Regions from separate parts of the Nocardia sp. NPDC023733 genome, predicted to be linked through region 4. Evidence: riboswitches for the same ligand, from Rfam matches in the RefSeq annotation. Region 4 holds a riboswitch; each other region holds the start of a gene.
The links. A riboswitch is a leader RNA that binds a small molecule or an ion and turns the genes downstream of it on or off. The one in region 4 is predicted to bind S-adenosylmethionine.
Positions count from the first base shown of each region.

Region 1: another riboswitch for S-adenosylmethionine. It lies ahead of AB0F86_RS25300 (LLM class flavin-dependent oxidoreductase); the one in region 4 lies ahead of AB0F86_RS29075 (aminotransferase class V-fold PLP-dependent enzyme).
Region 2: another riboswitch for S-adenosylmethionine. It lies ahead of AB0F86_RS21200 (bifunctional o-acetylhomoserine/o-acetylserine sulfhydrylase); the one in region 4 lies ahead of AB0F86_RS29075 (aminotransferase class V-fold PLP-dependent enzyme).
Region 3: another riboswitch for S-adenosylmethionine. It lies ahead of AB0F86_RS20005 (rhodanese-like domain-containing protein); the one in region 4 lies ahead of AB0F86_RS29075 (aminotransferase class V-fold PLP-dependent enzyme).

Region 1 is NZ_JBFAAN010000008.1:87,121-90,816, forward strand. It holds gene AB0F86_RS25290 (glycosyltransferase) at 1-1,136, shown strand, start outside; gene AB0F86_RS25295 (hypothetical protein) at 1,232-1,939, opposite strand; SAM riboswitch class I at 2,198-2,293, shown strand; gene AB0F86_RS25300 (LLM class flavin-dependent oxidoreductase) at 2,300-3,370, shown strand; gene AB0F86_RS25305 (ABC transporter substrate-binding protein) at 3,421-3,696, shown strand, end outside.
Region 2 is NZ_JBFAAN010000005.1:204,905-208,600, reverse strand. It holds gene AB0F86_RS21210 (MFS transporter) at 1-781, opposite strand, end outside; gene AB0F86_RS21205 (TetR family transcriptional regulator) at 916-1,617, shown strand; SAM riboswitch class IV at 1,683-1,793, shown strand; gene AB0F86_RS21200 (bifunctional o-acetylhomoserine/o-acetylserine sulfhydrylase) at 1,871-3,187, shown strand; gene AB0F86_RS21195 (homoserine O-acetyltransferase) at 3,184-3,696, shown strand, end outside.
Region 3 is NZ_JBFAAN010000004.1:326,544-330,239, reverse strand. It holds gene AB0F86_RS20015 (FAD-dependent oxidoreductase) at 1-1,243, opposite strand, end outside; gene AB0F86_RS20010 (hypothetical protein) at 1,435-1,893, shown strand; SAM riboswitch class IV at 1,939-2,056, shown strand; gene AB0F86_RS20005 (rhodanese-like domain-containing protein) at 2,074-2,490, shown strand; gene AB0F86_RS20000 (O-succinylhomoserine sulfhydrylase) at 2,501-3,696, shown strand, end outside.
Region 4 is NZ_JBFAAN010000012.1:60,348-64,043, forward strand. It holds gene AB0F86_RS29055 (flavin reductase family protein) at 1-40, shown strand, start outside; gene AB0F86_RS29060 (hypothetical protein) at 53-343, shown strand; gene AB0F86_RS29065 (excalibur calcium-binding domain-containing protein) at 349-630, opposite strand; gene AB0F86_RS29070 (hypothetical protein) at 557-883, shown strand; gene AB0F86_RS29075 (aminotransferase class V-fold PLP-dependent enzyme) at 1,017-2,330, opposite strand; SAM riboswitch class IV at 2,372-2,486, opposite strand; gene AB0F86_RS29080 (MarR family transcriptional regulator) at 2,658-3,095, shown strand; gene AB0F86_RS29085 (Pls/PosA family non-ribosomal peptide synthetase) at 3,225-3,696, shown strand, end outside.

The sequences.
Region 1 (3,696 bases), on a different contig from region 4:
CCGGTCTCGCCGTGCTCGGCGCCGGCACCGCCGCCTACAACCTCGCCACCCTGCGCACACTGCCCCGGCAGGTGTCGGGAGTGATCGAACCGGTCACCGTGTGCGTTCCCGCCCGTGACGAAGCCCTGCGGCTGCCCGACCTCATCGCCGATCTGCGCGCCCAGACCGGGGTACCGCGGCTGCGAGTGCTGATCCTCGACGATGCCTCCACCGACGGCACCTACGAGGCCGCACTCGCCGCGATCGGCGGCGACGAACGATTCACCGTGCTCCGCTCGGCCGCCCACCCCGCCCCGGGATGGACCGGAAAGGCCGCCGCCTGTGCGCGGCTGGCCGCCAGGACCGATGCGGCGGCACTGGTCTTCGTCGACGCCGATGTGCGCCTCCAACCGCAGGCGATCGCCGCCGCGGTGACCGAATTGCGCAAGCGCGGCGCGGGTTTGGTGTCGGCGTGGCCGACCCAGGATTCGGGTTCGGTCGCCGAGCAGCTGGTTCAGCCGCTGCTGGCCTGGTCGTGGGCGTCGACGCTTCCGGTGGGTCCGGCCAATCACAGCTTGCGGCCGTCGACGGCGGTGGCGTGCGGGCAGTTCCTCGCCGTCGACGCCGCGGCGTACCGGGAGGGTGGGGGTCACGCCGGTGTGGCGGCCAGCGCCACCGAGGATCTCGATCTCGCGCGGGCGCTGCGGCGGGCGGGTCATCGGACCGCGCTCGTCACCGCCGGGCCCGCCGCCCGCACCCGCATGTACACCGGCGCCGACGACCTCGCCGGCGGCTACACCCGCTGGTTGTGGTCGGCCTACGGCGGCCGGGTCGACACCGGCGCGGCCATCGGTGTCCTTGCCGCCCTTGCCTATTGGGTTCCGCCGCTGGCGGTTCTCGTCGGTCGTGGCCGGGTGCGCCGGGCTGGTCTGCTCGGCTACCTCGCCGCCGTCACCGGTCGGCTCATGGCCCGAGCCGTCGAAACCCGGCGCCCACCCACCGGCGCCGACCTCGGCTCGGCACTGGCCCATCCGGTTTCCGTCGGCTACTACCTCACCCTGTGGGCCCGCTCGCACCGCCTGCATCGCACCGGGCGGCTGCGCTGGAAGCAGCGTCCCCTTGTCGCACCGGAAACACCGCTCGCTCGTCACGGCTGACCCGCGCGGCCCAGGTATTCCACCCCGCTCGGTGCGGCCACCGGACAACGGCAAAGCCGTGCGCTGCCGAACGGTGCGCCCTCGCCGAAACCGGATCAGGCGACCTCGGTGATCCCGACGGTCGGGAAGAAGAAGCACGAGCGGCCCGCGTTGTCGGTGGTACCGAAGACGGCGGCGAGGACAGTGCCCTTCCCGGTGTCGACAGGGACGGCGCGCACACCACCGACGGGGATGGCGGTGCGCAGGAAATCGCGGATGACGTTCTCGGCGAGCGGCCGGAGTTCGGCGGGAACCTCGGGCGGCACCATCGCCCGGACGATGTCGGCGATCGTCCCCATCGAGGCCATCCCGCCCCGGCCGGTGCTGAGGTTGAGCCAGGCCACCTGCATACCGGAAGTCTTGGTGGCGGCCGTGTCCGGTTCCAGGCCGTACGGGAGGAACGTGAACAGCGTCTGGCCTGACTTCACGGCCGTGAGGTCGAGTCCGGGGATCGGGAGGGTGTTCGTCGGCCACGGGCCGGGAACCGCACCCGCGACGGCCGGGACCAGGCCGAAACCGTCGCCGGAACAGTTCGCGGCGACCGTCGGGTACAGGAATGGCTGGATGCCGAGGGCCTCGAGGGTTTCGACGACCGTCTGGTAGGCGGCGAGGAGATCTCCGGGGCCGGCGGTGGGTGTGGCCGGGGCGTCGCGGGTGACGGCCGGCCGCACCGGTGGATCGGCGGCGACGGGGGCGGCCAGCAGCACGGCGGCGGCGCAGGCCGTCAGCGAGGTCAGTGTGGTCAGACGACGCGCAACAGTCACGGCGAACTCCTCATCGACGCTGAGAAGGCCGAGATTACTCCCGAAACCCGGTGAATCACCGCAGGTGAAGTGACCGAGTATTCGGCGCGTCGCGTACCGCCACAGCGGGGGCCAGGGGTGGGTCGACCGGGCCCGACGTCGGCGATTGTGCCCGCACCAGCACCCGATTCCAACCGCTGCGCTCACGCTGATTTCTACCGTTGTGCGCCATCACAGCTGTGCCACATGCTGATCCGGCTCGACGCTTCGGCAGCGGGCACACCATCCAGAGCGACTGAGAGACCTGGCTCTACGACGTCGCAGCAACCCGCCCGTCTGTCCGGGTGTGGGTGCTTCTGCCGGGTTCGATGGAGGAGATCGATGAAATTCCTGCTCATGACGCTGATCACCCGGGTTCCCGATCCGGTGACCGGCGTTGTGCCGAGCACCCGTGATCGTTTCCGTGAGGTTGTCGAACAAGCCAGGCGCGCCGAGGAATTGGGCTTCGACGGGTTCGCGGTCGGCGAACGGCACGAAGACCCATTCCTGTCCGCCGCTCCCCCGGTGGTGCTCAGCCATTTGGCGGCGGTCACCTCGCGGATCACCCTGTTCACCGCAGTCACCACCTTGAGCCTGCTCGACCCGGTGCGCGCCTTCGAGGACTACGCCACGCTCGACAACCTGTCCGACGGGCGGCTCGAACTGATCATCGGCAAGGGCAACGGCACCGCCCAGGCGCAGCTCTACCACGTGACGACCGAGGACCAGTGGGACCGCAACCGCGAAGGATACGAACTGCTGCGAGCACTGTGGAACCGCGACGAAGTGACGTGGTCGGGCCGTTTCCGGCCGCCGCTCACCGACGCACGAGCATTGCCGCGCCCCTTGCAGCCGAAGTTGCGGATCTGGCACGGCAGCGCGACGAGCCGGGAATCGGTGGAACTGGCCGCGCGTCACGGTGACCCGGTGTTCTCGGCGAACGTCACGCACCCGATCGAGCCGTACGCCGAACTGATCCACCACTACCGGCAGCGCTGGGTGGACTACGGTCGCGACCCCGCCGACGCCCTGGTCGGCGCGGGCACGGCCGGTCTGCACGTGGCGCGGACGTCCCAGGAGGCCGTCGAGGTATATCGCCCGCTCTACGAGGCGCGGACCGCGTTGCAGCGGCAGGTGGGCAATCCGGTGGTCTTCGAGACCGTCGAGGATTTCGTCGCCCGTTCCTCCGCCCTGGTGGGCAGCCCGGAACAGGTGATCGACAAGGTCGGCCGGTACCACGAGCAGTTCGGGCACGAGGTGATCCACCTGTCCGCCGATCGTGAGGGCCGAGCCGAGTCCGACTATCTGGACAGTCTCGAACTGTTCCAGGCCGAGGTGGCGCCGGAGTTGCGCCACCGCATCCCGAGCCGTCCCCTGGCCGCAGGCCGTGAATTCGCTGGAGTTGTTTCGTGATTCGACATCGCATCGCCGCGTTCGCCGGTGTTCTCGCCGCCACCACGACGGTGGTCGCCTGCGGCGGCGGTGACACCGTCGGCGGCGGACAAGCCGGTCCCCCACAACCCGGTGGCACCCTGCGCTACGGGCTCTCGCAGGCACCGTCGTGCTCGGATCCCGCCCAGGCCGGGAGCAATCAGACCATCTACGTGACCCGGCAGATCGTGGACTCGCTCACCGATCAGGATCCGGCGACCGGGGCGATCACCCCGTGGCTGGCACGCAGCTGGGAGGTGAGCCCCGATGCGAAGGTCTTCACCTTCACCCTCACCGACGGGGTCACC
Region 2 (3,696 bases), on a different contig from region 4:
GTGCCTCGATGACGACGAAGGCCAGGAGCAACGCGGAACCGGCACCGAGCAGTCCGAACGTGCTCGGCGACAGCCAGCCGTGCTCGGCGGCCCGGCTGAATCCGTAGACGATCGCGACCAGGCCGAGAGTCACGGTGACGGCGCCGGGCAGGTCGTAGCCGCCGGTGCGCGGTGCGGGGATGTCGCGGGCGATCACGGCGAGCGCGCCGGCCACCGCGACGAGGGCGATCGGGGTGTTGATCAGCAACGTCCACCGCCAGGACGCGAACTCGGTGAGCGCGCCGCCGACGATCAGCCCGAACGCCACCCCACCGGCGGTGATCCCGGCGAATACCGCGAACGCGCGGGCCCGCTCGCGCACATCGGTGAAGATCACCGACAGCAGCGACAGCGCCGCGGGCGCGAGCAGGGCGGCGAACGCACCCTGGAGTCCGCGGCCGAGGAACAACTGCACGGTGTTCTGCGCCAGGCCCGCCAGCGCCGAGGCGACGGCGAAACCGACGAGGCCGACCAGGAAGATGCGGCGGCGGCCCAGGTAGTCGGCCATCCGCCCGCCGAGCAGCAGCAGCCCGCCGAAGATCAGCGTGTAGGCGGTGATGGCCCATTGTTTGTCGCCGTCGGTGATGGCGAGGTCGCGCTGGGCGTACGGCAGCGCGATGGTGATGACGGTGGCATCGAGCACCACCATCAGCTGCGCGGCGGAGAGCACGACGAGCGCCCACCATCGCATCGAATTCGCCGGTGCTGCAGCATCTTCGGGTTTCAGTTCGGTGCCGGTCACCTGGGCTCCTCATCGCTCGGCATGCGTCGGCCAATCCTGGCACCGTACGACAATTGGCGTCAAGATAAATTTGTCCGAACGCGCCACTTGGCAGGTTGCGACAGGTGGTCGCGCTGAGACGCTAAGCTGGCGAAATGCTCGACTCGACCACTCCGACCGCCTCCGACCGGCCGGCTCCGCCGAGCCTGCGCGAGCGCAAGAAGGCGCAGACCAGGGCCGCGATCGTCGCGATCGGACTCGACCTGTGCGATACACAGGGCTTCGACGCGACCACCGTCGAGCAGATCGCCGCCGGGGCCGACGTATCCCCCCGCACCGTCAACCGGTACTTCGCGCTCAAGGAGGACATCGTGCTCGCCCCGATCGACGACTTCGGCCACGCCGTCGCCGTCGCGCTGCGCGGTCAGCCCGATACCGGCAACGAACTGCGAGCGCTGTGCGGCGCCTACCTCCAGGTTGTCGAGTCCGAGGCCGATGCCGACGGTCTGCGGTTCCTGCACCAGTTCCTGCAGACGCAGCGGATCATGCGGGCCAGCCAGGCGGTCAACGCGCGGGCCCTGGAATACGCGGAGAAGAAGAACGTGGCGGTGTGCGAGGAGCTGGCCCGCCGGATGGGGACCACACCCGACGACTTTCTGGTGAAACTGGTCGCGGGCACGTGGCAGACGCTGTGTCACCTCGCGGTCGCCGACACCGATCACGTACTGCCCACCTCGCCGGAGGCGGCGGTGCGGGTCACCCGCGACGCGATCCTGCGCGCGTATCACGGGTTGCGGCAGGTCTGCGGCGCACCGGCCGACGACACGCCAGGCTTCGCCGCACCGGCGGCGCGGTGATGTGAGGCAGGAAACGCGGGGGAAGTTTCCCCACCGGCGCGATGTCCGGTTAACATGTCGTCCAAGGTCATGAGTACCAGCGCGAAGCCCCGGCTCGCTGGTCGGCAACCCTCCAGCTGCGGTGGGGTGCTCCGGGTGATGACCGGGCTCCCGAAGGTCGGGAGCAAGCGCGCATTTCAGGAGGACCCCATGTGTTGTTGTCAGTCGATCCGCCCCAGCTGAACCCTGACGCACAACCCCTGGAGCATTGACCATGACCGACGCCGCCCTGCCCGAGAACTGGTCGTTCGAGACCAAGCAGATCCACGCGGGCCAGGCCCCCGACGCGACCACCAACGCGCGGGCACTGCCGATCTACCAGACCACCTCCTACACCTTCCGCGACACCGAGCACGCCGCCGCGCTGTTCGGGCTCGCCGAACCGGGCAACATCTACACCCGGATCATGAACCCCACCCAGGACGCGGTGGAGCAGCGGGTCGCCGCCCTCGAAGGCGGCGTCGCGGCGCTGCTGGTGGCCTCGGGCCAGGCGGCCGAGACCTACGCCATCCTGAATCTGGCGGGCGCCGGTGACCACATCGTGTCCAGCCCGCACCTCTACGGCGGCACCTACAACCTCTTCCACTACTCGCTGCCCAAGCTCGGCATCGAGGTGTCGTTCGTCGAGGACCCCGACGACCTCGCGCAGTGGCAGGCCGCGATCCGCCCCAACACCAAGGCGTTCTACGGCGAGACCATCGCCAACCCGAGCAGCGCGGTGTTCGACATCCCCGGTATCGCCGGTGTCGCCCACGAGAACGGGCTGCCGCTGATCGTCGACAACACCGTCGCCACGCCGTACCTGATCCAGCCGCTCGCCCACGGCGCCGACATCGTGGTGCACTCGGCCACGAAGTACCTCGGTGGTCACGGCGCCGCGGTGGCGGGCGTGATCGTCGACGGCGGCACCTTCGACTGGACCGTGCAGGACGCCGAGGGCAACGCCCGGTTCCCCGGCTTCACCGAGCCCGATCCGAGCTACCACGGTGCGGTGTTCGCCGATCTCGGCGCACCGGCGTTCGCGCTCAAGGCCCGCGTGCAGTTGCTGCGCGACCTCGGTGCGGCGGTGTCGCCGTTCAACGCCTTCCTCATCGCCCAGGGCATCGAGACGCTGAGCCTGCGGGTGGAACGGCACGTGAGCAACGCGGTCGAGGTGGCGAAGTTCGTCGCCGCGCAGCCCGGTGTCGACGCGGTGCACTACGCGGGACTCGAGTCCTCGCCCTGGCACGAGCGGGCCAAGCAGTTGGCGCCCAAGGGTGCGGGCGCGATCGTGTCGTTCGAGCTGGCAGGCGGTGTCGACGCGGGCAAGAAGTTCGTGGACGCGCTCAGCCTGCACAGCCATGTGGCTAACATCGGTGATGTGCGTTCTCTCGTGATCCACCCGGCGTCGACCACGCACTCGCAGTTGACACCGGAGGAGCAACTGGCCGCCGGAGTCACTCCCGGCCTGGTCCGGCTCGCGGTGGGTATCGAGGGAATCGACGACATCCTGGCCGATCTGCGGGCCGGTTTCGCGGCGGCGACGACGTGACTGTGAGCACCGAATCGCCGATCACCCGTCCCGGCACCGGGGTGGCCCTGCTGCCACCACCGGACGGGCGACTCGGTGTGGTCGCCATCGGGGACGTGACGCTGGAGAACGGCGCGGTCGTCCCCGATGTGCGGCTGGCGGTGCAACGGTGGGGTGAGCTGTCCCCCACGCTCGACAATGTGGTGCTCGTCGAACACGCGCTCACCGGCGACTCGCATGTCGTCGGTGGGCCCGACGGGGCGCCCGGCTGGTGGGAGGGCATGGTCGGGCCCGGCGCGCCGATCGACACCGACGAGTGGTGTGTGATCGCCACCAATGTGCTCGGTGGCTGTAAGGGCAGCACGGGCCCGTCGTCTCTCGCGCCCGACGGAAAGCCTTGGGGCGCACGGTTTCCCTGGGTGACCATCCGCGATCAGGTGACCGCCGAGGCACAGTTGCTCGACCTGCTCGGCATCGAGCGGCTCGGTGCCGTCGTCGGCGGGTCGATGGGTGGCATGCGAGTGCTCGAG
Region 3 (3,696 bases), on a different contig from region 4:
CCTCGAGGAACTCGGTGACGGCGTCGAGTTCCGGCTTGGGGGCCGGGGTGAAGTTCTTCGCGTCGTCGAGCAGGCAGGCGATGGTCTCGTTGGCGTCGCCCTTGGTGTGGCCGATCAGGCCGACGGGGCCGCGCTTGATCCAGCCGGTGACGTAGGTGGCGGGCATGAAGCGGGCGTTGCCTTCGGCGCTCTCGTCGGCGATCACGCGACCGGCCTCGTTGGGCACGGTGCCTGCCTGATCGTCGAACGGCAGCTGGTTGATGTTCTGCGACAGGTAGCCGACGGCGCGGTACACGGCCTGCACGTCCCACTGCTTGAACTCGCCGGTGCCCTTGACGTTGCCGGTGCCGTCGAGCTGGGTGCGCTCGGTCTTGAGACCGACGACGCGGCCGTTCTCGTCGCCGACGATCTCGGCGGGCGACTCGAAGAAGTGCAGGAACAGCTTGTGCGGGCGATCGCCCTGGTCGCGGATGGCCCACTGCTCGAGGGTGTTGGCGACCATGTCGACCTGCTTGGAGTTGCGGCGCGCGGCCTCGGAACCCTCGTCGTAGTCGATGTCCTCGGGGTCGACGATCACCTCGATGGTGGGCGAGTGGTCGAGTTCACGCAGCTCGAGGGGGGTGAACTTGGCCTGCGCGGGACCGCGACGCCCGAAGACGTGCACCTCCACGGCCTTGTTCTCCTTGAGTCCCTTGTAGACGTTCGGCGGGATCTCGGTGGGCAGCAGCTCGTCGCCGGTCTTGGCGAGCACGCGCGCCACGTCGAGGGCCACGTTGCCGACACCGAGCACGGCGACCTTCTCGGCATCCAGCGGCCACGAACGCGGCACGTCGGGGTGCCCGTCGTACCAGGAGACGAAGTCGGCGGCACCGTAGGAACCGTCGAGATCGATGCCGGGGATCGGCAGCGCGCGGTCGGCGTTGGCGCCGGTGGAGAAGATCACCGCGTCGTAGAACTGACGCAGGTCGTCGAGGGTGATGTCGGTGCCGTAGTCGATGTTGCCGAGCAGGCGCACCTGATCCTTGTCGAGCACCTTGTGCAGGGCGGTGATGATGCCCTTGATGCGCGGGTGGTCGGGCGCCACGCCGTAGCGGATGAGACCGAAGGGCGCGGGCATGCGCTCGTAGAGGTCGATGCTGACCTCGGCATCGGACTTCATCAAGGCGTCGGCGGCGTAGATACCGGCCGGTCCCGCACCCACGATCGCGATGCGAAGCGGGCGAGTCGCTGTCTGTTCGGTCATTGTCTACGCGCACCCTTTGGTCGAGAAACGATGTGACGGCGTCAACTTAGCTTAGGCTAAGTCGCGATCCGGCTGTTGGCAGCTGCCGTCCTCATCGGCGGCAGGCCGTAATCAACGCGATTCTAGCTGCGGTGTTGCGGCTACCCGGCGCGCGGTGTAGCTGTCCGCCCCGGGTCTGTCAGGATTACAACATGAACGAGGAGCAAACTGGCTCGGACGATCAGCCCATCGAGGTCGATCAGACCGACAAGCGGTCCATCGTCCCGTTCGTCGCGGCCGCGGTGATCGCGGTGGTCGTGCTCATCAGCATCGTCGTCGGCGGGCTCCTCGCGCCCGCTGAGAAAAATGTCACAGAGGCCGATCGGCTCGCGGCCGCCGTCACCAATTATATCGACGCGCGCTCGCGCACCGATCAGCGTCCGCCGCCCGGGGTGGCCTGCCCCGGTTTCGACGAGGCGAAATCGGGCCTCACCGAACGGCTCGGCGGCCCGGAATCAGCGGCGACGATCGACAAGAAGGGCTTTGCCAACGCCACCGTGAACGGCAACCGGGCCAAGATCGACGCCACGGTTTCGGTGGGCGGGCAGTCGACGTCGAGCACGTGGAATCTCACCCGGGCCGACGGCGCCTGGCTGGTGTGCACCCCCTGAGGGGTTTGACACGGTGACCAGTGCCGGGGCAATCTCAGATCGCAAGGTCATGAGTACCAGCGCCAAGCCCCGGCTCGCTGGTCGGCAACCCTCCTCCGCGGTGGGGTGCTCCGGGTGACGACCTGGCCGTGTGCTGGACTCCCCGCCACGGCAAGAGCGGATTCACGCAGGAGGATCGACATGAGTTACGCCGGCGACATCACCCCTGAGAAGGCGTGGGAGATTCTGACCGAGCATCCCGACGCGGTGCTGGTCGACGTGCGCACCGAAGGCGAGTGGGCCCACATCGGCATCCCCGACACCAGCTCCATCGAGCGCCCCGCGCACTTCATCGAATGGGTCGACGGCACCGGCGCGCGCAACCCGCGCTTCGGTGAGCAGCTCGAACAGGTCCTCGCCGACCGCCCGGCCGATGCCCCTGTGGTGTTCCTCTGTCGCTCGGGTCAGCGCTCGGCGCATGCGGCGACGGTGGCGACCGCGGCGGGGATCACCCCCTCCTACAACGTGCTCGACGGTTTCGAGGGCGGCCTCGACGCGTTCGGGCAGCGCGGCAGCACCGGCTGGCGCGCCGTCGGCCTGCCGTGGCGCCAGGCATAAGGAGACTCGCATGATCACCGGTGGTTCCTTCGACAAGCCGCTGCCGGAAGGGGTCGGCCCCGCCACCCTCGGCGTGCGCGGTGGCCTGCGCCGTTCCGGATTCGACGAGACGTCCGAGGCGCTGTATCTGACTTCCGGCTTCGTCTACGAGAACGCCGAGGCCGCCGAGGCCGCGTTCACCGGCGATGTCGAGCACTTCGTCTACTCCCGCTTCGGCAACCCGACGGTCGCCATGTTCGAGGAGCGCATCCGCCTGCTCGACGGCGCCGAGGCCGCGTTCGCGACCGCCTCGGGCATGTCGGCGGTCTTCACCGCGCTGGGCGCGCTGCTGAAGGCGGGTGACCGGCTCGTCGCCGCGCGCAGCCTGTTCGGCTCCTGCTTCGTGGTGTGCAACGAGATCCTGCCGCGCTGGGGCATCGAGACCGTCTTCGTCGACGGCGACGACCTCGACCAGTGGGAACAGGCCCTGTCGGTACCCACCCAGGCCGTGTTCTTCGAAACCCCGGCCAACCCGATGCAAACCCTGGTCGACGTGCGCAAGGTCACCGAACTGGCCCACGCCGCGGGCGCGAAAGTGGTGCTGGACAACGTCTTCGCCACCCCGCTGCTGCAGCGGGGGTTCGAACTCGGCGCCGACGTGGTCGTCTACTCCGGCACCAAGCACATCGACGGCCAGGGCCGCGTACTCGGCGGCGCCATCCTCGGCGCCAAGGACTACATCGATGGTCCGGTGAAAACCCTTATGCGCCATACCGGTCCGGCTCTGAGCCCCTTCAACGCCTGGACCTTGCTCAAGGGCTTGGAGACGATGCCGCTGCGCGTGCGTCAATCCACCGAATCGGCGCTGAAGGTCGCCGAATTCCTGGAGACGAACAAGTCGGTCGAATGGGTGAAATACCCGTTCCTGCAGTCACATCCGCAACACGCCTTGGCGCAGGAGCAGATGTCGGGCGGCGGCACCGTCGTCACTTTCGCCCTGCACGGCGACGACGGCAAGAAGCGCGCCTTCGAGGTACTCAACCGTCTGCGCATCATCGACATCTCCAACAACCTCGGCGACGCCAAGACGATGATCACCCACCCGGCCACGACCACTCACCGGGCCATGGGTCCGGATGGCCGCGCCTCGATCGGCCTGTCCGACGGCGTGGTCCGCATCTCGGTCGGCCTGGAAGACATCGAAGACCTCCTGGGCGACCTCGACCA
Region 4 (3,696 bases):
CAACGGCAGATACCACCGCCCCACCCCTCTCGACACGTAGATCGGATTCTCCATGAGCGAGTTCCGGGTGACCGGCGTCTACCCCGTCAGCTTCCGACCCGCTCGCTACGTAACCGGCTATGCCAGCGGAAATTTCGTCACGGGCGACACCGTCGAACTGCGGCGAGCGGATAGCTCGATCGCCCGCGGTGTCCTACAGGGCATGCACATCCACCTCAGCCCTCGCGGCGAACACTCGTTGTTCTTCTCGGACGACATTTCCGAACACGTCCGCGTCGACGATGTCATCCACACGGTCGACACCACGACCTGCCCGCTCTCCGGCCACGGAGACGACAAGTAGCCGCCTCATTCGCAGGCGACTCCATCGCTGTTCCCGTCCAGTCCTGGACGGTAACCGGGCTCGCCGCGAAGGATGGGCGCCGCTCCTGCCGCTCGTGCGGCGGTGCAGTTCTTGTAGTAGACCCCGGCGGGTGACGGCGCCTCGGGCCGGGGCAAATCGACCGTGGGCGGCGGCACGTACGGCGTAGTCGCCGGCGGGGGCGGGGCAATCGGCGTGATGATCGGCGGGGCCGAGGTGACCGTCGTTGTCGGTACCACCACCGTCGGACGCGCCACCGTCGTCGTCACCGTCGCGACCGGTGGCGGCGCAATCGGTGCCGCTGTCTCGACCGAGGTAGGGGGCAAGACCATCGAGGTGGTCGACGATGGGACGACGCGCGTCGTCGAGGTCGACACGATCTTGTCCGGCTCCGATTCGCCGAACACCGCTCCGATTACCGAGAGCCCACACAATCCGAGAACACCGATTCCGACCACCCACGGCCATCGCAGCTTCTTGTCGCGCTGTCTCGGCGGACGAGCCCACGGATCGGGTGGCTGAATCGGTCGCGTCATTATTTCCCCTTAGAAGTACCTGGTAGGTCGGGGGCTTCATCGCGACCGATTCGGGGCTCGTTACCCAATCCGGTGACACGCCAAACGCATTGGTCGAACTTTGCTTCCCGATCAGCCGATCAGCCGATGAGGCAAGGGGTGGCGCCGGTGGGGTCGGGGGTGAGGGGGCGGGTTTCGGGGGTGGGGTTCCAGTGGCCGTTGGTTGGTGCGTAGGTCCAGGTGGGGCCGGTGGTTACCAGGGTGGTGAGGGCGGTGATCAGGCGGTCGATGTCGGCGGGGGTGGTGCCGAGGCCGATGCTGGCGCGGAGGGCGGCGTCGAGGCCGAGACTCGTCAGGAGCGGATGGGCGCAGAAACGGCCGTCGCGCAGGCCGATGGCGTGTTCGGCGGAGAGGTAGGCGGCGACGTGGCCGGGGGTGTAGCCGTCGACGGTGAAGGCGACGATGCCGACGGAGTCGGGGCTGTCGGACCAGATGCGGACGGGTCGCACACCGGGGATCGCGGCGAGGCCGTCGCGCAGCCGGTCGGCCAGGGCGCGTTCGTGAGTGACCAGTTCCTCGGGGTCGAGGGCGGCGAGCGCGTCACAGGCGGCGGCGATGGCGGCCGCGCCGAGGACATTGGGTGAGCCGGCTTCGTGGCGTTGCGGCGCCGGCGCCCACTCTGCTTCCGCCACACCGACATTGCGCACCGCACCGCCACCGGCCAGGTACGGATCGGCCGCGTCGAGCCAGTCGCGCCTGCCGACGAGCACCCCGGATCCGAACGGCGCGTACAGCTTGTGCCCGGAGAAGGCCAGGTAGTCGATGCCGCTCTCGCGCAAGGAGATCCGCCGGTGCGGCGCCAGCTGGGCGGCGTCGACGAGAATCCGCGCACCACACAGATGCGCGATATGGGCCAGCCGCGCCAGCGGCAGCACCTCACCGGTCACATTCGACGCGCCGGTGACGGCGAGCAGAGCCGCCGGCCTGCTGCACAATTCGGCGACGATCCGCTGAATGGTCTCCTCGAGCGTCGCGGCGGCCCGGACAACCCTTCGCCCGTTGCGCGTCCACGGCAGGAAGTTGGCGTGGTGTTCGATATCGAGCACCACCGTCTCCCCCGGCACGCATCCGGCCAGCAGGTTCAGCGAGTCGGTGGTGTTGCGGGTGAACACCACGACCTGGTCGTCGGCGGCGTCGAGGAACCGGGCGACCGAGCCGCGCGAGGCCTCGTAGCACTCGGTGGAGATCCGCGAGGCGTACCCGGCGCCGCGGTGCACGCTGGCGTAGTACGGCAGCAGTTGCGAAATCCGGTCGGTGACCTGGCGCAATGCAGGTGCGCTCGCCGCGTAGTCGAAGTTGGCGTAGGTGCTCGTGCCGCCCTGGACGAGCGGAACGCGCAGGTCGGCACCGGAAACGGCGGCGAGGGCACAGGTGGGGTCGATAACAGCGGTCATGACGAATATCCCGTCGGCTCAGGGACTCACCACGTAGAGAGAGTCCGCGCTTGCCGCGTCCACTTCGGACGTCGGCCTGGTCGTCACCCGGAGCACCCCACCGCGGAGGAGGGTTGCCGACCAGCTAGCCGGGGCTTGTCGCTGGTACTCGTGACCTGGCATCGAGATTGGCAGACGATCCGGGCCGCTGTCAACCACCGATCGAAAGATGTTGCTCGCCACCATGTCTCGATTGCCCCTGGATTGCCCATGCGCCAACAGGCGGCAATCCCGATCATGGACACCCCAAATGATTGAGTCCCCCCACTATTTGCTAGAGTGGCCGCCATGCCTTCGACCACGAACCCCGAACGCGGCCTGGCGCGCTACCCGGTGTACGCGCTCGGCAGGCTCACCAAAGCCATGCACGCCGAGATCGACGTCCCGCTGCGTGACCACTGGGTGCTCACCTTCATCGAGGAGAACGCCGACCTCACCCAGAAGAAAGTCGGCGAGTCACTCGGCATCGACCGCAGCGAGGTGGTCCGCCTGATCGACGCACTGGAGGGCGCGGGCCTGGTCGAACGCACCCGCGACGGCAAGGATCGCCGCAAATACCGGCTGCGTATCACCGAAGCGGGCCGCAAGCAGTGCAAGCGCACCGACAAGCTGATCGCCGAGGCCACCGCTCGCGCCCTCGCCCGGCTCGACGCCGACGAACAGGCCACCCTGCACCGGCTCGCGCTCACCGCACTCGGCGAGACACCCGCGGCGCCCGCCCCGTAGCTGCCGGGCGCGCCCGACAACTCCCGGTACCGTTGGCAACTGGTGACCATCCCGTTTGCCCTCCGGTAACCCGACCGTGAAACAACAGACACCGATGGGGGTCAACCGATGAGAGGTGGACTGAGCACGATGCTCGAGCCACGCACCGAGGGCCCGGCGAACCGGCGGCACGATCCGCTGCTGCGCGCCGATCTGGCCGCGCCGCCACGCACCCTGGTCGACATTCTCACCAGCACTGCCCTGGCCCACCCCGACGCGCCCGCGATCGACGACGGCACGACCGTGCTCAGTTACATGGAGCTGGTCGCCGCGATCGAAGCCAGGATGACCGAGCTCGCCGAGGCCGGGGTCCGCCCGGGCGACCGGGTGGGCGTGCGGATGCCCTCGGGCAGCGCCGCGCTGTACGTCACCATTCTCGCGGTGCTCTACTGCGGTGCCGCCTACGTGCCCGTCGACGCCGACGATCCGGAGGAACGTGCCCGGCTCGTCTTCGGTGAGGCGCGGGTGAGCGCGATCGCGACCGCCGCGGGCATCGAGTCCGACACCGCCGTCGCGGGCAACGGTCACAGCGATCCGCACACCCTGCCCACTCCCGCCGACG